One region of the Kitasatospora sp. NPDC002040 genome, then DNA from elsewhere that is predicted to be linked to it. Evidence: riboswitches for the same ligand, from Rfam matches in the RefSeq annotation. Region 1 holds a riboswitch; the other holds the start of a gene.
The links. A riboswitch is a leader RNA that binds a small molecule or an ion and turns the genes downstream of it on or off. The one in region 1 is predicted to bind S-adenosylmethionine.

Region 1 (9,504 bases):
GCGGATCAGCTCGTCCGCGGTCTCCCCGGTCCGGCTGAACCGGACCCGGACCCCGCGCGGCGGCGCCAGGATCACCGGCACGTCCAGGTCCTGGCCGTCGAAGACACAGGTCACCTCGGCCTGGGTGCGCTGGGCCAGCATCGCCAGACCGCCCAGCAACCGGATCCGCTGCTGCTCCAGCGGCAGCGTCGGGTACCCGGTCTTGGTCACGTTGTAGCCGTCCACCACCAGGTGCACCTGCGGGATCGCCAGCAGCTGGTCCAGCAGCGCCGGGTCGTCCTCGGCCAGCGCCCGGCGGGCCACGTCGTGCGGCGAGGCCGAACCCGGTGCCACCGCGTCCACCAGGTCGGCCGGATGGACCTGCGCCACCGGCAGCGCCAGCTCGCGCTGGAGCCCCTGGGCGGACTGCAGCACCGTGTCCAGCAGCAGCCGCAGCCGCATGTCCTCGACGCTGCGGCCCTCCCGGGCCGAACGCCGACCGGTCTCCAGCGCGGTCTCCAACTCGCCGATCCGGTGCCGCAGTCGCCGGGCCTCGGCCTCCGCCGTGCTGTGCTCGGTGGCCGCCGCCGCGCGGACCTCGGTCAGCTCCAGCTGCAGCTTGCGCACCTCGGCCTGGGCCCGGCGGGTGTCGCTCTCCAGCGTGCGGACCTTCTTCCGGAGCGACTCCGCCTCGCGCCGTACGCCCTCGGAGTCGGCCCGCTGCCGGTCCAGGTCGGCCCGGGACTGGGTGCGCAGCTCGGCCAGCTCCTCCTGGAGCTTCTCCACCAGCCGGGCCGCCTCGGCCGCCGCGCCCTCGGCACCGGCGCGCTCGACCTGCTCGCCCGCCTCGGCCACCAGCACGGCCCAGCCGGCCGGGCGGAGCAGGTAGGCGGCGGCGGCGACGTCCATCGGGTCGGCGGCACCCGGCACACTGCCCGCCTCCAGCGCCCGCACCAGATCCGGCTGCCCGAGCCGGAGCCGATCGGCTATCCGCAGCCGGAAGGCCGGGTCGGCCTCCAGCGCGGCCGCCAGTGCGGTGGCCGCGTACTTGGCCCGCCGCGCCGGGGTGAACTTCGCGTACTGGCGCAGCGAGACCGGCAGTTCGGCCGCGGGCAGGCCGCCGAGCGCGTCGGCGGCGATCCCCACCACCCGGTGCCGCACGCCCTCGGGGAGCGGCCGGCCGAGCTGTTCGGGGGCTTCGGCGGGAGCGGGCACCGGCGCCTCGGCGGGCTCCCGGGCGGGCGGGGTCGTGGCCGCGGGAGGCTGCTCCTGCGACTCGGCCGCCCCCCATGCTGCGTCCACCACGTCCTCGGCTCCGATCCTGCTGCGCGGGGTCCGTACGGCCGGTTGCCGCTGCCCTCAAACACACCGCTCTCTGCAATTGTCGCGGTAACCGTGCCCCGGCCCGACCCGCGCCACACTCCGCGCGGGCCGGGGCCGGTGCACCAGGCCCTGTCCGGTCAGGACTCCTGCTGCTCCTTGGCCGCCTGCTCGGCGTCCGGACGCGCCACCAGCTCGACCTGGTCGACCGCGTTGCACCAGCGGCAGCGGACCGACTCCAGGGTCTCGGTCAGCACCTCGGTCTCCTCCACCTTGGAGTCGCCGGCCAGGTCGAAGTGGAGGAACTCCACCACCCGGGAGGAGCGGGTCACGTCGAAGCGGGTCAGGTTGCCACAGAGGGTGCAGCGCCAGCGGGTTTCGGCGGTGGGGGCGGCGATCGTCATTCTGCCAAGTCCTCTCGTTGGTGCCGCCTCGCGGCGGTCACCCAGGGTCCGGAGCGCCCAGCCTATTGCCTGCCGTCCGACCCGCGGGCAGTCGGTCCGTGATGCGGGCAGTAGGCCAGCCGCAGTACCGGACGGTGTCGGCGGGGGCTCCCGGAGGAATGCTCTCCGCTATGGCCATCCCCGTCCTGGACCACCTCGACACCCCGGGCGGCAGGGCCGCGGAACGCCCGCCGGTCGTCACCTTCGCGCTGATCGGGCTGAGCGTGCTGGTCCTGCTGACCGCCCCGAGCTTCGGCCTCAACCCCCGCTACGGCACCGGGGCGGCCCGGGTCTGCGCCGAGCAGCGCTACGAGCAGCGCTGGGGCGCGGTGCCCGCCGAGCTGCTCTCCGGGCACCCGCTGACGGCGGACCGGTCGGCCGCCGTGCCACCGCCGGCGGCGGACTGCCCGCCGGTGCAGACGCCCCGGAAGATCCCGGCGCTCTCGGTGCTCACCTCGCTGTTCGTGCACGCGAGCTGGCTGCACCTGCTCGGGAACATGCTCTTCCTGTTCGTCTTCGGCCCCGGGGTGGAACAGCGGTTCGGCCGGGTCCGGTTCCTGCTCGGCTACCTGACGGTCGGTTGCCTCGCCACCTACGGCTGGGCGCTGGCGGAGGCGCACGGGCCCGAGTCGGTGCGGGCCCTGGTCGGGGCCTCCGGCGCGATCGCCGGGGTGCTGGGCGCGTACCTGCGGCTGTACCCCCGGGCCCGGGTGACCACGCTGGTGCCGGTGCTGCTCTTCCTGCCGCTGCGCTTCCCGGCCTGGCTGGTGCTCGGGCTCTGGTTCCTGCTCCAGTGGCTCTCGGTCCGCCAGGACGGCCCCGGGGTGGCGTACGCGGTCCACGTGATCGGCTTCGTCGCCGGGTACCTGGCCACCTGGGCGACGGTTACGCTGACCGGCAGGACCCACGGACAGGAGCCACAAGAGTGATCACCGCGATCGTGCTCATCAGGACCAGCGTCGACCGGATTCCCGAGATCGCCGAGGCGATCGCCTCGATCGAGGGCGTCAGCGAGGTCTACTCGGTGACGGGTGGCTACGACCTGGTCGCGATGGTCCGGGTCCGGCACCACGACGACCTCGCCACGGTGATCCCCGGCCGCCTCAACAAGATCCCGGGCGTCGAGCACACCGAGACCCAGATCGCCTTCCGCACCTACTCCAAGCACGACCTCGAAGCCGCCTTCGCCCTCGGCCTCGACGAATAGCCTTTTGCAGGTCGCAAAGTTGCACTGTCCAGGGGCTCGGGGAACGGCGACGCTACGTGGCGTGCGGGTCAAAAGGCGAAAGTGCCTGACCCTGCACGCACGTTGAACGCTCCTGAGGTCGGCGCCGCCCGCGCGGCGGAGCCGCACATCAGCAGAGCCTCGGGCCCCTGGTGGTACATGTTCAGCGGCGGGTGTCCGCGACGCAGCGGCCGCCCTCGTTGCGGTAGCTCCACGCCGCTCCGTCGGTGACCAGCTCGCGGACGGCCCCGAGGAAGCGGTCCAGGTGCTCGTCGGGGGTGCCGGCGCCGAAGCTGACCCGGATCGCGTTGAGGCTGCGCTCGCCCGGCAGCGAAGGCTCGGGCGCACCGCACTCGGACGGCGCCGCCTCCTCGCCCCCGAGCAGGGTCCGCACCAGCGGGTGCGCGCAGAACAGCCCGTCCCGGACCCCGATCCCGTACTCGGCCGAGAGCGCCGCCGAGAAGTGCGAGCTGTTCCAGCCCTGCACCACGAAGGAGAGCACGCCGACCCGGGCCGCGCCCTCGCCGAACAGGCTGAGCACCCGGACCTCGGGGATCTCGGCCAGACCGGCCTGCAGCCGGTCGATCAGCTGCTGCTCGCGCGCCTCCAGCGCGTCGAAGCCGGCCTCGGTGAGCGCCCGGCAGGCGGAGGCGATGGAGTAGGCGCCGATCACGTTCGGGGAGCCGGCCTCGTGCCGGGCCGGGCCGGTCTGCCACTCGACCGCGACCGAGCCGTCCAGCTCCCGGGCGACGGTACGGCTGGCGCCGCCGCCGGCCAGGTACGGCTCGGCGGCGTCGAGCCAGTCGCTCCGTCCGGCCAGCACGCCGGCACCGAACGGGGCGTACAGCTTGTGGCCGGAGAAGGCGATCCAGTCCACGTCCAACTCCCGGACCGAGACCCGGTGGTGCGGCGCCAGCTGGGCGGCGTCCAGGACCACCCGGGCGCCGTGGCGGTGGGCGACCTCGGTGAGTTCGGCCACCGGCCAGAGCTCGCCGGTGACGTTGGAGGCGCCGGTGACGCAGAACAGCCGGTGCTCGGCCGGCTCCGCCGCCAGCGCGGCGTCCAGGGCGGCGACCGCCTCGGCGTGCGAGCGCGGGGCGCGCAGGTAGCTGACGGTCAGTCCGTCCCGGCGCCAGGGCAGCAGCGAGGCGTGGTGCTCGGTCTCGAAGGCGAACACCCGGGTGCCCTCCGGCACCGCGCCGGCCAGCAGGTTGAGCGAGTCGGTGGTGGCCCGGGTGAAGACCACCTGGTCGCCCTCGCGCAGGTCGAGGAACTCCTCGACGGTGCGGCGGCTCTGCTCGAACAGGTCGGTGGAGAGCTGGGAGAGGTAGCCGGCGCCGCGGTGCACGCTGCCGTAGTAGGGGGCGTAGGCGGCGACGTCGTCCCAGACCCGCTGGAGCGCCGGGGAGCTGGCGGCGTAGTCCAGGGCGGCGTAGGTGACCTTCTCACCGGAGGCCAGCGGGACCTGGACGTCGTGGCCGAGAACGGCGAGCGGGGCGCAGGTTTCGGTCGAAACAGACATGGGGGTGCACTCCTCGGAAGGTCCGGGACCTCGGGGTGCAGGTGTGCCGCCGACGTCCGCGCTTGCCACGCGGACGGTTCGCCGCGGAGCCCGGTCCTCACCCAGGGCACCCCGCCACGGACGGAGGGTTGCCGGACAGCAAGCTGGGGCTTGTCGCTGTCACTCATGACCTGTGCTGGACTCTAGGCGAGCTTCCGAGGCGTGGTCAAACACCAGTCCGCCATCCGGACAGACCGAGGGCCCGGCAGTGACCTGCCGGGCCCTCAACCACCTTGTCAGGCGCGGTTGCTGGCGGCCGCCCAGTCCTTCAGCAGCGCCTCCGCCGCACCCGAGTCGATCGCCGCCGCGGCCCGCACCATCCCGGCCGCGAGCTGCTCGGCCAGCGGGGCGCCGGTCAGCTCCAGCGCGGTCAGCGCGGCGGCGGTGTTCAGCAGGACGGCGTCCCGGACCGGGCCCTGCTCACCCGCCAGCAGCCGGCGGGCCACGTCGGCGTTGAACTGCGGGTCGCCGCCGCGCAGGGCCTCGATCCCGACCGGCTCGATCCCGACCTCGCGCGGGTCGAAGACGGTCTCGGTGACCTGACCGTCCTTCACCAGCCAGACGTGCGAGGTGGTGGAGATGGTCAGCTCGTCCAGGCCGTCGTCACCCCGGAAGACCAGGGCGGTGGAGCCGCGCCGGGCCAGCACGCCGGCGATCAGCCCGGCCAGCCGGGTGTCGAAGCAGCCGATCGCGTGCGCGGTGACCCGGGCCGGGTTGGTAAGCGGGCCGAGGATGTTGAAGGCGGTCGGCACCCCGAGGTCGCGGCGGGCCGGGGCGGCGTGCCGCATCGCCGGGTGGAACTGCGCCGCCGGGCAGAAGGTCAGCCCGATCTCCTGCGCGATCTCGGCCAGCCGGGCCGGGCTCACGTTCTGGCCGATGCCGAGCTTCTCCAGTACGTCGGTGGCACCGCTGGCGGAGGAGGCGGCCCGGTTGCCGTGCTTGACCACCTTGGCCCCGGCGGCGGCCGCGACGATCGCCGACATGGTGGAGATGTTCACCGTCTTGGCCCGGTCGCCGCCGGTCCCGACGATGTCCACCGCAGGGCCGGGGACGTGGAGTTGCTCGGCGTGCGCGTACATCGCCTCGACCAGGCCGGTGATCTCCTCCACCGTCTCGCCCTTGGCCCGCAGCGCGACCATGAAGCCGGCCACCTGGACCGGCGTGGCCTCACCGCTCATGATCCGGTCCATCGCCCAGGCGGTGTCCGCCTGCGCCAGGTCCTGGCCGGCCAGCAGCGAGCTCAGCAGATCCGGCCAGGTGCGGACCACCTGCGCGGGGTCGCTACCGCCGTTCGCAGGTTGTGCGTTCACCATGGCTGACTCCAGCTCTCGATCGGGGATGCTGGAGCCAGCCTAGCGAGCCGGGGCACCCCGGCGCGGGGTCCTTCTCTACAGGTGAGACGCGGTCTGACGGGGGCTCAGTGGTGGGCCGGGGTGCGCTTGGCCACCCGGGCCCTGAGCAGGGTGGCAGCGGCCTCGGCCGTGGCCACCGGGTCGATCGGGTGCGAGATCGCGGCGTCCGCCCGGCTCCAGGCGGCCAGCCAGGAGTCCTGCGGGCGGCCGATCAGCACCAGCACCGGCGGGCAGCCGTAGATCTCGTCCTTGACCTGCCGGGCGACCCCGAGGCCGCCGGCCGGCACGGCCTCGCCGTCCAGCACGCAGAGGTCGATGCCGCCCTTCTCCAGCGCGCGGAGCACGGCGGGCACCGTGGCGCACTCCAGCACCTCGACCTCGGGGAGGTCGGCGGCGGGGCGGCGGCCCAGAGCGAGGGTGACCTGCTCGCGGGTGTTGCGGTCGTCGCTGTAGACGAGAACGGTGAGCGTCTCGTCGGTCGTGTGCGCCATGGGCCCTGCTCCCGGGTGCTCGTCCTCTTATATGGCTGTGCTTTTTTCAAGCGTGCGTCGGCTCCACCCGGCCCGGGTGTGATCCGGACCACGTTCACCTCCGGATGCTACTCCCGCGCACCCCGTGTAGTGAGCCCCTGACGCGATCTCCCTCGGACGAGCCGCGACCGGCGCCACGCCGATCACTCGCACGGGCGACGGATCGTCACCCCAGAAGTCCGGTTCCACCCGTACGGCGGACCCCTCTAACCGACCCGGGCCGCCCGGCCCCGCAGGGACACGCGGGGCGAACGGGTACTGAGCGCTCCAATGAACCGTCAGAAAGGGGAGCCCGCCTCCTCGGAGCCCACGTCCGACGCCCCGTCGGCTGCCAACGGGGCATACCGCACGCACCGGACACTCCGAGGTACACCCCCCGGCGTGAAGACGGAATAAGGGACCGACATAATGTCCGTCGTGGCGACAGCAACAGCAACAGAAACCGGACACGCGCACGGAGCGGTCAACAGGCCGAACCTGGTCAGCGTCGGAACCATCGTCTGGCTGAGCTCGGAGCTGATGTTCTTCGCGGCCCTGTTCGCGATGTACTTCACGCTCCGCTCGGTCAAGGGCCCAGAGTTCTGGACCGAGAAGGCCCACGCCCTCAACGTGCCCTTCTCGTCGGTGAACACCACGATCCTGGTGCTCTCCTCCCTCACCTGCCAGCTCGGCGTCTTCGCCGCCGAGCGCGGTGACGTGAAGAAGCTCCGCTCGTGGTTCATGATCACCTTCGTGATGGGTGCGATCTTCATCGGCGGCCAGATCTTCGAGTACACCGAGCTGGTCAAGAAGGACGGCCTCTCGCTGTCCTCCGACCCGTACGGCACGGTGTTCTACCTGACCACCGGCTTCCACGGTCTGCACGTGACGGGTGGTCTGATCGCGTTCCTGCTGGTCCTGGCACGGACGTACGCAGCCAAGCGGTTCACGCACGAGCAGGCCACCGCCGCGATCGTGGTGTCGTACTACTGGCACTTCGTCGACGTCGTGTGGATCGGCCTGTTCGCGACCATCTACCTGATCAAGTAACCAGCTGATCAGGTCGCTGGCCGACGGCCGGAGCCGTACCCGCACCGACCGACCGCGCGCGTCCCCGCAGCCGACCCGGGCAGACCGGGCCGCGAGGCACGCCCACCAGCCGACCAGATCCTGACCCCGGGGTTAATCCGTGAAAAAGCTCTCCGCACGACGGCGCCATCCACTGGCGGCGCTGGTCGTCCTACTCTTCGCCCTGGCGGCCACCGGGGGGCTGTACGCCGCGTTCTTGCCCGCCGAGAAGGCGCAGGCCGACAGCTCGGTGCAGTCGCTCGCGATCGATGAGGGCAAGAAGCTCTTCGCCGTCGGCTGCTCCTCCTGCCATGGTCTGAACGGCGAGGGCAGCTCGGACGGTCCGAGCCTGGTCGGCGTCGGTTCCGCAGCGGTGGACTTCCAGGTTGCGACCGGCCGGATGCCGGCCCAGCAGCCCGGCGCCCAGGTGCCGAAGAAGAAGAACATCTACAGCCAGACCGAGATCGACCAGATGGCCGCCTTCGTGGCCTCGCTCGGCCCCGGCCCGGTCGTTCCCGGCAAGGAGCAGTACACCTCCACCAACCCGGACGACGTGGCGAAGGGTGGCGAGCTGTTCCGTACCAACTGCTCCCAGTGCCACAACTTCGCGGGCCAGGGCGGTGCCCTGACGAAGGGCAAGTACGCCCCCTCGCTCGAGGGCGTGGACGCCAAGCACATCTACGAGGCCATGCAGACCGGCCCGCAGAACATGCCCTCCTTCCCCGACGGCATCATGCCCGAGGAGCAGAAGCGGCAGATCGTGGCCTTCGTCCGCCACACCACCAACGACGAGCCCAACCCCGGCGGTCTGAGCCTGGGCAGCCTCGGCCCGGTGACCGAGGGTCTGTTCGGTTGGATCTTCGGACTCGGCAGCCTGATCGCGATCGCGATCTGGGTCGCCGCCCACACCACCAAGGCCAAGAAGTCATGAGCCACGACAACATGTCCAAGGACAACCTGCCGGAGTCGCACGACTCCCACGGCGCCGAGGTCGCCCCGCACGGGGACCCGTTCGCCGACCCGGGCCTGCCGGCCCACCAGCCGCGTCGGACCGACATCGACGAGAAGGCCGCGAACCGGGCCGAGCGCCAGGTCTCGCTGCTCTTCATCCTGTCGATGCTGTCGACCATCGGGTTCATCGCGTCCTTCGTGATCTTCCCGATCGACAAGATCGTCTACATCTTCCCGATCGGTCACGTCAGCGCGCTGAACTTCTCGCTCGGCCTGACCCTCGGGGTGGCGCTCTTCTGCATCGGCGCGGGCGCGGTCCACTGGGCCCGCACCCTGATGTCGGACCACGAGCTGCCGGCCGAGCGCCACGCGATCGAGGCCGACGACGAGGTCCGCGCGGACGTCATCGAGCAGTTCAAGACCGGCGCCGCCGAGTCCGGCTTCGGCCGCCGCAAGATGATCCGCAACACGCTGATCGGGTCGATGGCCCTGGTGCCGCTCTCCGGTGTGGTGCTGCTCCGCGACCTCGGGCCGCTGCCCGAGGACAAGCTGGAGCACACCGGCTGGAAGGAGGCCACCACGGCCAAGCCGCTCCAGCTGATCAACATGAACACCAATGAGCCGATGAAGCCCGAGGACATCATCGTCGGCTCGCTGAGCTTCGCGAAGCCCGAGGGCCTCGAAGAGGACGCGCACGACTTCCAGGTTCAGATCGCCAAGGACGCCCTGATGCTGATCCGGATCGCTCCGGAGGACATCAAGGACAAGGAGTCCCGCGAGAAGGGCTTCGAGGGCATCCTCGCCTACTCGAAGATCTGCACCCACGTCGGCTGCCCGATCAGCCTCTACGAGCAGCAGACCCACCACGCACTGTGCCCCTGCCACCAGTCGACCTTCGACCTGGCGGACGGCGCCCGCGTGATCTTCGGCCCGGCCGGCCACCCGCTGCCGCAGCTGAAGATCACCGTTGACGAGAAGGGCTACCTGGTCGCCACCGGCGACTTCGACGAGCCCGTTGGTCCGAGTTACTGGGAGCGCAGCCGATGACCGCGAGCAGCACCAGCGGTGCCGCCAAGCCGGCCAGCACCCGTGCCAA
Region 2 (9,504 bases), on a different contig from region 1:
ATATATCGTCCACCGTCAGGATGCGGCAAGGGCGCACCCCCTGACGGCGGGTCCGAAAGAATGGCCCCATGACCACCGAGCTGCTCGACCGCTGGAACGCACTGCTGCTCCGCACCGGGGCCACCACCGATCCGGCCCCGTACGGACTCGACCTGCTGGCCCGGTGGGCCGAGCCGCAGCGGCGCTACCACTCCACCGCCCACCTGGCCGCCGTGCTGGACCACGTGGACGCGTTGGCCGGGCACGCCGAGGACGCCGACGCCGTCCGGCTGGCGGCCTGGTTCCACGACGCGGTCTACCGCCCGGACCGCTCCGAGAACGAGGAGCGCAGCGCCCAACTGGCCCTCCGCGCCCTGCCCGAGGCCGGGCTGCCCGGGGCCCTGGCCGAGGAGGTGGCCCGGCTGGTCCGGCTGACGGTCGGACACCACCCGGCCGAGGGCGACCGCAACGGCGAGGTGCTCTGCGACGCCGACCTGGCGGTGCTCGGCGGCACCCCCGCGCAGTACGCGGCGTACGCGGCGGCGGTCCGGGAGGAGTACGGCTTCGTCCCCGACGACCTGTTCCGGGACGGCCGGGCGGCGATCCTGCGCCAGCTGCTCGCCCTGCCCGGGCTCTACCGCACCCCCGCCGCCCGGGACCGCTTCGACGCCGCCGCCCGCCGCAACCTGTCGGCCGAGCTCATGCTCCTGGAACGCTGACCTTCCGCCGCCGCAGCCCGGCCGCCGTCAGCCGGGCCACCAGCTCCTTGCTGCCGACCGGCACCGCGCCCAGCTCGACCGCCTGTTGGTACCAGGCGGCCGGTATGTCGTAGTGGTCCCGCTCGAAACCACGGGCGGGAGCGCCCAGCCGCCCGGCGAAGGCGTGCAGCTCCTCGTACGAGACGTCGCTCACCAGGTGCGACCAGTGCTTCCCGTGCCCCGGCCAGCTCGGCGGGTCGATCAGGATCACGACAGCGCACCCACCGCCGCCACTACGGCCGCCTCCTTGCCGCACACCCAGTGCGGCTCGGGCCCCAGCTCCGGCTCCACGCTCAGCGCGTGCGGGTCCCCCTCGGCCGCGCAGCTCTCGCACAGCGGCCAGCGCCCGTACGCCTCCAGCAGCGCGTCCTGCACGTCCTGCGCCACCAGCCCGAGCACGTAGTCGGTACCGTCCGGCCACTGCTCCAGCCACCACCGCCGGTGCGTCACGGCGTTCTCCACCAGCGACACCACGGTCGCGTCCGCCACATCGCGGGCGGTCAGGTCGGCGAGGATCAGCGCCCGCGCACTGTGCAGCGCGGCTTCGATGTCAGCGGAACTCATCCGCCCATTGTCCCGCAGTCCGCCCCGGAGCCGAAGCGGCGGTCGGAGGGCCGGACCGGAGACGCCGCGAAGGCGGCCTCCCCCGGAGGGGAGACCGCCTTCGTGAGTCGGTCAGGACTGACTGATCCTCAGGAGGATCAGAAGTCCATGTCGCCGCCCGGCATGCCGCCGCCCGCGGGGGCACCGGCCTTCTCGGGCTTGTCGGCGATGACGGCCTCGGTGGTGAGGAAGAGCGCCGCGATGGAGGCGGCGTTCTGCAGCGCGGAGCGGGTGACCTTGGCCGGGTCGATGATGCCCGCGGCGATGAGGTCGACGTACTCGTTGGTCGCGGCGTTCAGGCCCCAACCGGGCTGCAGGTTGCGGACCTTCTCCACCACGACACCGCCCTCGAGGCCGGCGTTGGTCGCGATCTGCTTGATCGGGGCCTCGAGCGCGACGCGCACGATGTTGGCACCGGTCGCCTCGTCGCCCTCGAGCTCGAGCTTGTCGAACGCGACCGAGGCCTGCAGCAGCGCCACGCCGCCACCGGCGACGATGCCCTCCTCGACGGCCGCCTTCGCGTTGCGAACGGCGTCCTCGATGCGGTGCTTGCGCTCCTTGAGCTCGACCTCGGTCGCAGCGCCGGCCTTGATCACGGCCACGCCGCCCGCGAGCTTCGCCAGGCGCTCCTGGAGCTTCTCGCGGTCGTAGTCCGAGTCGCTGTTCTCGATCTCGGCGCGGATCTGGTTGACCCGGCCGGCGACCTGGTCGCTGTCGCCGCCACCGTCGACGATGGTGGTCTCGTCCTTGGTGATGACCACCTTGCGGGCGCTGCCCAGCAGGTCGATGCCGGCGTTCTCGAGCTTGAGGCCGACCTCCTCGGAGATCACGGTGCCACCGGTGAGGATGGCGATGTCGCCGAGCATGGCCTTGCGGCGGTCACCGAAGCCCGGGGCCTTGACGGCGACGGACTTGAAGGTGCCGCGGATCTTGTTCACGACCAGGGTCGACAGGGCCTCGCCCTCGACGTCCTCGGCGATGATGACGAGCGGCTTGCCGCTCTGCATGACCTTCTCCAGCAGCGGCAGCAGGTCCTTGACCGAGCCGATCTTGGAGTTGGCGATCAGGATGTACGGGTCCTCGAACGAGGTCTCCATACGCTCCAGGTCGGTGGCGAAGTACGCCGAGATGTAGCCCTTGTCGAAGCGCATGCCCTCGGTGAGCTCGAGCTCGAGACCGAAGGTGTTGCTCTCCTCGACGGTGATGACGCCTTCCTTGCCGACCTTGTCCATCGCCTCGGCGATGAGCTCGCCGATCTGGGTGTCGGCGGCCGAGATGGAGGCGGTGGCAGCGATCTGCTCCTTGGTCTCCACCTCCTTGGCCTGGGCGAGGAGCTGGTCCGAGACGGCGATGACGGCCTTCTCGATACCGCGCTTCAGGGCCATCGGGTTGGCGCCGGCCGCGACGTTGCGCAGACCCTCGCGCACGAGCGCCTGGGCCAGCACGGTGGCGGTGGTGGTGCCGTCGCCCGCGACGTCGTCGGTCTTCTTGGCGACCTCCTTGACGAGCTCGGCACCGATCTTCTCGTACGGGTCCTCGAGCTCGATCTCCTTGGCGATGGAGACGCCGTCGTTCGTGATCGTGGGGGCGCCCCACTTCTTCTCAAGGACAACGTTGCGGCCCTTGGGGCCGAGCGTCACCTTGACGGCGTCGGCAAGCTGGTTCATGCCACGCTCAAGGCCGCGGCGAGCTTCCTCGTCAAACGCGATGATCTTGGCCATCGGAAGTGGTCCTCCAGGACACGGTCGACTGCACCGGACCGAGGGGCGCCCGCGACGGACGGCCCTGGTGTGCGGGGGTCTTGTCCCCTACCGCTCCCGGGGGCCTCACCGACCCGGTCCGTTGTCACTCTCATGCTGCGAGTGCTAACGCCAATGATTAGCACTCTCGGGTATCGAGTGCAAGCCCCGACGTGGTAGTGCCGTGTCGGCGGACGCCCTGGAACGGCAGCAGGCCCGGACGACGGAGTGTCGTTCGGGCCTGCGGACGAAGCAGGTGACTGCCAGCTCGTGCCGAGCCGAGGTTCCGAGGTTCGGAAAGGTCAGACCGCCGCGCGGACCATGTCCGCCTGCGGGCCCTTCTGTCCCTGGGAGATCTCGAACTCGACCCGCTGGCCCTCCTCGAGGGTGCGGTAGCCGTCCATCTGGATCGCGCTGTAGTGGACGAACACGTCCGCACCACCGTCGACCGCGATGAAGCCGTACCCCTTCTCCGCGTTGAACCACTTGACGGTGCCCTGAGCCATTCCGAACTCCCCTTGTGCTGTGCTGGCCCTTCGCGGGCCCGCAGGGATGCGGGCCCAGGTCTGAACAGGCACGCCCGAGGGAACCCCCCCTGGGCGCAGCCGTGCACGCCGCAAGCGCCCCACCGGGCCACGGTGAGGTGGTCCGGTCGACGGGTGAATGCGTCGATCGCGGCTGAATGTATCCGGACAGACGCCCTCTGCAACAGGGCCAACCTTGCCGAATTCACCGGAAGGCGAAGCGGATATCACGGGAGGAAAGCCGCACAGCGTCGCAATTCACTCCGGGCATAGCGGACTCATCACCGCAAAATGCGGCCAGATTTCTGACACTTGCCTGTCATCTTCCGTCTCACACTGTCCGACGGACGTCTCAGCGGCCGGACGGGCCTTGCGTACGCGATCCGCCGGCGGTGCACGGGAAGGGCGGCGGGGAGAACGGGATTCGCCGACTTCCGTCGCACTCTACTCTCTCGGGCGGGAGGGGATTTCCACCCGGACAAGCGGCGAGCCGCCGCCGGAACCGGAAATAGGGATTCCGGTTCGGCGGCGGCTCGGCCGCATTACTCGGGGTGCCGAAAGTCAGCAGCCGCCGGCCACGGCCGGAATGATCGAGATGCTGGCGCCGTCCTTGATCTCGGTCTCCAGGCCCTCGGCGAAACGCACGTCGTCGTCGTTCACGTACACGTTGACGAAGCGGCGGAGCTTGCCCGCGTCGTCCAGCACCCGGGCGGCGATGCCGGGGTGGTTGGCCTCCAGGTCGGCGATCACGGCGGCCAGGGTGGCGCCCTCGGCGGCCACCTCGGCGGTGCCGCCGGTGTAGGTGCGCAGGATGGTCGGGATGCGGACGGTGGCGCTCATGCGCGGGCTCCTAGCGGGGAGGGGGAGGGGATCAGGCGGAGGCGAGACCGGCGGCGCGGAACGATTCCAGCGTCGGGCGGATGGTGGTGGTCAGACCCGCGTCGGCGACCGCGTCCAGGGTCTTCAGGCCGTCACCGGTGTTGATCGCGACGGTCTCCTTGGACGGGTCCAGCTGACCGGTCTCGACCAGCTTCTTCAGCACGCCGATGGTCACCCCGCCCGCGGTCTCGGCGAAGATGCCCTCGGTCCGGGCCAGCAGCTTGATCGCCTCGACCACCTCGGCGTCCGTCACGTCCTCGACCGCACCGCCGGTGCGGCGGGCGATGTCCAGCACGTACGGGCCGTCGGCCGGGTTGCCGATCGCCAGCGACTTGGCGATGGTGTTCGGCTTGACCGGCTTGATCACGTCGCGGCCGGCCTTGAACGCGGCGGAGACCGGGGAGCAGCCCTCGGCCTGGGCGCCGAAGATCTTGTAGGGCCGGTCCTCGACCAGGCCGAGCTTGATCAGCTCCTGCAGCCCCTTGTCGATCTTGGTGAGCTGGGAGCCCGAGGCGATCGGGATCACCAGCTGCTCCGGCAGCCGCCAGCCGAGCTGCTCGCAGATCTCGTACGCCAGCGTCTTGGAGCCCTCGCCGTAGTACGGCCGGAGGTTGACGTTGACGAAGCCCCAGCCCTCGCCGGCCGGGTCGCCGATCAGCTCGGAGCAGAAGCGGTTCACGTCGTCGTAGTTGCCCTCGATGCCGACCAGCTCGCCGCCGTAGACACCGGCCATCACGACCTTGCCCTGCTCCAGGTCGTGCGGGATGAAGACGCAGGACTTGAAGCCGGCCCGGGCCGCGGCGGCACCGACGGCGCCGGCCAGGTTCCCGGTGGAGGAGCACGAGAGGGTGGTGAAGTTGAAGGCGCGCGCCGCCTCGATGGCGCAGGCGACCACCCGGTCCTTGAAGGAGTGGGTCGGGTTGCCCGAGTCGTCCTTGACGTGCAGCTGGGCGGTGAAGCCGAGCTCGCGGCCCAGGTTGTCGGCCTTCACCAGCGGGGTCCAGCCCGGGTTCAGGTTGGGCTTGCCGGCCACGTCGGCCGGCACCGGCAGCAGCGGGGCGTAGCGCCAGATGGAGGCCGGACCGGCCTCGATCCGCTTGCGCAGCTCCTCGGCGGAGTCGGAGCCGAACTCGTACGCGATCTCCAGCGGGCCGAAGCACTCGAGACAGGCGAAGCTCGGACCGAGCGGGAATCGGGTGCCGCACTCACGACACGACAGCGCGGCGGCGGGGCCGAGGTCGACGGTCGGGGTGGCAGAAACAGCGGTAGCCATGATGGCGGAGGCCTCTCTCCTCATCTTCCCCATGACGCGGGCGCGCCACAGGACGGAATTGGCACCTGTCCCGCCGGGGCCGCTGATGGGCCGGCCGAGCGAGAAGGTTGCCGGGACTTCGACGGGCCGTTCCCTCAGTCCCTCTGGATGAGCTCTGTGAAGTTGTGGTCCTGCTCTGTGGACGACCCCGACGTGCGAAGGTCTGACCGCAGTACGAAGACTGTATCCGAAGGCGGCCGGTGCGGAACCGCCCGTCCGAGTCGCGAGATACAAATCTTGAGGAGACGAGACGTGCCCCACCAGCCGACCCCGGCCGACCCGCCCGAGGAGCCGCTCCCGGAGGTGGCCGACTGGCTGCGCCGACGCTCCTGGCCGGCCTCCGCCCGGCCCCCGGCCGCGCTGGTCGAGGCCAAGCGGGCCGCCGGGGCGGCCGGCACGGTCAGCGTGGTGCTGCCCGCGCTCGACGAGGAGTCGACCGTGGGCGAGATCGTCCGGGTGATCCGGCGGGAGCTGGTGGAGCGGCTGCCGCTGGTGGACGAGATCGTGGTGGTCGACTCGGGTTCGGCCGACCGGACCGCCGAGACGGCGGCCGCGGCCGGCGCCCGGGTGGTGCACCGGGACGACGTGCTGCCCCGGCTGCCCGCCGCTCCCGGCAAGGGCGAGGTGCTGTGGCGCTCACTGCTGGTCACCTCCGGCGAGATCGTCTGCTTCATCGACGCGGACCTGCGCGAGTTCGACCCCGCGTTCGTGTCCGGGATCGTCGGGCCGCTGCTGACCGACCCGTCGGTCCAGCTGGTGAAGGCGATGTACGACCGGCCGCTGGAGACCGAGGGCGGCGCCGTGGTGCCGGCCGGGGGCGGCCGGGTGACCGAGCTGGTGGCGCGCCCGCTGCTGAATCTGCACTGGCCCCAACTGGCCGGGTTCGTCCAGCCGTTGGGGGGCGAGTACGCCGCCCGGCGGTCGCTGCTGGAGCGGCTGCCGTTCCCGACCGGGTACGGGGTCGAGCTCGGGCTGCTGGTGGACGCGCTCGACCTGGTCGGCCTGGACGCGCTGGCCCAGGTGGACGTCGGGGTCAGGCACCACCGGCACCAGGACGGGCAGGCGCTGGGCCGGATGGCGGCCACCATCTACCGCACCGCACTGGAGCGGCTGGACCGCACCGACCGGCTGAAGGCCGGCCCCGACCTGGTCCACCCGCTGCTCACCCAGTTCACCCGCGACCCCGTCACCCGCGACTTCACCGCCCACACCCACCCGGTCGGCGCACTGGAACGGCCGCCGATGGTCACCCTGCCCGAGTACCGCCGGCCCGGCTGACCGGCGGAGCCACCCGGGCCGGTCCGCCGAAGGCGGTGGCCGAGTGGTTTGGGTCCCCTGGTGCAAGGCAAGGTTGGTGGCATGGCCGATCTCGCGACCGAACGTTCGAATCTGACCGGGGCCGCCCCCATCCTGGTGGCCTCCAACCGGGGGCCGGTGTCCTTCACCGCCGAGGACGACGGCTCGCTGACCCTGCGCAGAGGCGGTGGCGGCCTGGTCTCCGGCCTCTCCGCGATCGACGACCCGTCCGCCGTCTGGGTCTGCGCCGCCCTCTCCGAGGCGGACCGGACGGCGGCCCGCCGCTCCCCCGACGGACGGCTCGACCTCGGCGGGTTCGAGGTCGGCGGACAGCTCGTCCGGATGCTGGACATCGATCCCGGCACCTTCACCCGGGCCTACAACGGGGTGGCCAACTCCACCCTCTGGTTCGTTCACCACCTGCTGTACGAGACCCCGGTCGCCCCGGTCTTCGACGACCGGTTCCGGCGCGAGTGGGACTCGTACCGGGCCTACAACACCGCCTTCGCCGAGGCGCTGGCCGCCGAGGCGGCACCGGGCGCGGCGGTGCTGATCCAGGACTACCACCTCTCGCTCGCCCCCGACCTGCTCCGGCGGCTCCGCCCGGACCTGCGGATCGGCCACTTCTCGCACACCCCCTGGGCGCCGCCCGAGTACTACCGGATGCTGCCGGACGACGTGGCCGCGGACGTGCTCACCGGCATCCTCGGGGCGGACCGGGCCGCCTTCCTGACCCGGCGCTGGGCACTGGCCTTCGCCGACTGCTGCGAGGCCGTGCTCGGCGCCGAGGTGGACCGGGCCGCGCTCACCGTCCGGCACGGCGGCCGGACCACCCGGCTGGGCGTGCACGCCCTCGGCGCGGACGCCGACTTCCTCCGCGACCGGTCCCACCAGCCGGACGTGGACGCCCGGCTGGCGACCCTGCGGGAGGCGGTCGGCGACCGCAGGACGATCGTCCGGGTGGACCGGACCGAGCTCAGCAAGAACATCGTCCGGGGCCTGCTGGCCTACCGGCACCTGCTGCGCTCCCGCCCGGAGTGGCAGGACCGGGTGGTGCACATCGCGTTCGCCTACCCGTCCCGGCACGACCTGCCCGAGTACCGGGAGTACACGGCGGCCGTGCAGCGGATCGCGCACGAGATCAACGACGAGTTCGGCACCCCCGACTGGCAGCCGCTGATCCTGCACGTGAACGACGACTTCCCGCGCTCGCTGGCCGCCTACCGGCTGGCCGACGTGGCGCTGGTCAACCCGATCAGGGACGGGATGAACCTGGTCGCCAAGGAGGTTCCGGTGGTCTCCGACGCGGGGTGCGCGCTGGTGCTCTCCCGGGAGGCGGGCGCCTACGCCGAACTGGCCGAGGACGCCATCACGGTGAACCCGTACGACGTGATCGCCACCGCCGAGGCGCTGCACCAGGCGCTCACCATGCCGGCCGCCGAACGGGCCGACCGCACCAAGCGGCTGGCCGCCGCCTCGACCGCGCTGCCCCCGCAGCAGTGGTTCCTCGACCAGCTCGCCGCCCTGCGCGAGTGACCGGCCCGCGCAGGTGACCGCCCGTCAGGCCCCGAAGCCGCCGTCGACGCTGATCGACGTCCCGGTGACGTAGGCCCCGTCCGGACCGGCCAGGTACGCCACGCTCGCGGCGATCTCGGCCGGTCCGGCGTAACGGCCCAGCGCCGTATAGCCGTTGACCGTCTCGGCGAACGGGCCCGCGGCCGGGTTGGCCTCGGTGTCGGTCGGGCCCGGGTGGACCAGGTTCACCGTGATGCCCCGGGGGCCGAGCTCCCGGGCCAGCCCCTTGGTCATGCCGATCAGCGCGGTCTTGCTGGCCGCGTAGAGGGCGAAGCCGGGGAACACCGCGCGCTCGGCCACGTTGCTGCCGATGCCGATGATCCGGCCGCCGTCGGTCATGTGCCGCACCGCCGCCTGCGCGGCCAGCATCGGCGCCCGCACGTTCACCGCCAAGGTCCGGTCCAGCACGTCGAGTTCGAGTTCCTCCAGCGGGCCGAGCGGGAACACCCCGGCGTTGTTGACCAGGATGTCGAGTCGGCCGAGGGTGGCGGCGGTCCCGTCCACGGCGGCCCGGACGGCGTCCGGGTCCGCGCTGTCGGCCCGGATCGCCAGCGCCCGGCGGCCGAGCGCCTCGACCTGCCGCACCACCTGCCCGGCCCGGTCCGCGTTCTGCTCGTACGTCAGCGCCACGTCGGCGCCCTCCTCGGCCAGCCGGATCGCCACGGCCGCGCCGATCCCCCGGCCGCCACCGGTCACCAGGGCCACATGTCCTTCAAGTCGGTTCATGGGTAAGAGCTTTGCCGGGCGGAGCGAGGGAGTCCGGCGGGAATCGGACCTTGCGCTCCGGGGCGCGGTGTCACCACAACCTCCGCACCCCGGAACGCCCGGATCAGCTCGCG

Region 2: it holds a riboswitch for S-adenosylmethionine, as region 1 does, so the genes downstream of both, thrC (threonine synthase) here and ABT118_RS19865 (aminotransferase class V-fold PLP-dependent enzyme) in region 1, are expected to answer to the same signal.

What each region holds. Positions count from the first base shown of each region.
Region 1 is NZ_JBEOXV010000008.1:128,951-138,454, reverse strand. Features, by position in the region: gene ABT118_RS19885 (NYN domain-containing protein) at 1-1,194, opposite strand, end outside; gene ABT118_RS19880 (hypothetical protein) at 1,440-1,703, opposite strand; gene ABT118_RS19875 (rhomboid family intramembrane serine protease) at 1,874-2,671, shown strand; gene ABT118_RS19870 (Lrp/AsnC family transcriptional regulator) at 2,668-2,949, shown strand; gene ABT118_RS19865 (aminotransferase class V-fold PLP-dependent enzyme) at 3,131-4,489, opposite strand; SAM riboswitch class IV at 4,543-4,660, opposite strand; gene trpD (anthranilate phosphoribosyltransferase) at 4,765-5,841, opposite strand; gene ABT118_RS19855 (response regulator) at 5,946-6,371, opposite strand; gene ctaE (aa3-type cytochrome oxidase subunit III) at 6,819-7,439, shown strand; gene qcrC (cytochrome bc1 complex diheme cytochrome c subunit) at 7,579-8,388, shown strand; gene qcrA (cytochrome bc1 complex Rieske iron-sulfur subunit) at 8,385-9,455, shown strand; gene qcrB (cytochrome bc1 complex cytochrome b subunit) at 9,452-9,504, shown strand, end outside.
Region 2 is NZ_JBEOXV010000009.1:82,011-91,514, reverse strand. Features, by position in the region: gene ABT118_RS20750 (HD domain-containing protein) at 69-698, shown strand; gene ABT118_RS20745 (DUF4031 domain-containing protein) at 679-948, opposite strand; gene ABT118_RS20740 (DUF8819 family protein) at 945-1,301, opposite strand; gene groL (chaperonin GroEL) at 1,439-3,061, opposite strand; gene ABT118_RS20730 (cold-shock protein) at 3,382-3,585, opposite strand; gene ABT118_RS20725 (ubiquitin-like small modifier protein 1) at 4,165-4,443, opposite strand; gene thrC (threonine synthase) at 4,475-5,755, opposite strand; SAM riboswitch class I at 5,773-5,909, opposite strand; gene ABT118_RS20715 (glucosyl-3-phosphoglycerate synthase) at 6,047-7,072, shown strand; gene ABT118_RS20710 (alpha,alpha-trehalose-phosphate synthase (UDP-forming)) at 7,154-8,626, shown strand; gene ABT118_RS20705 (SDR family NAD(P)-dependent oxidoreductase) at 8,651-9,391, opposite strand; gene ABT118_RS20700 (carbohydrate-binding protein) at 9,495-9,504, opposite strand, start outside.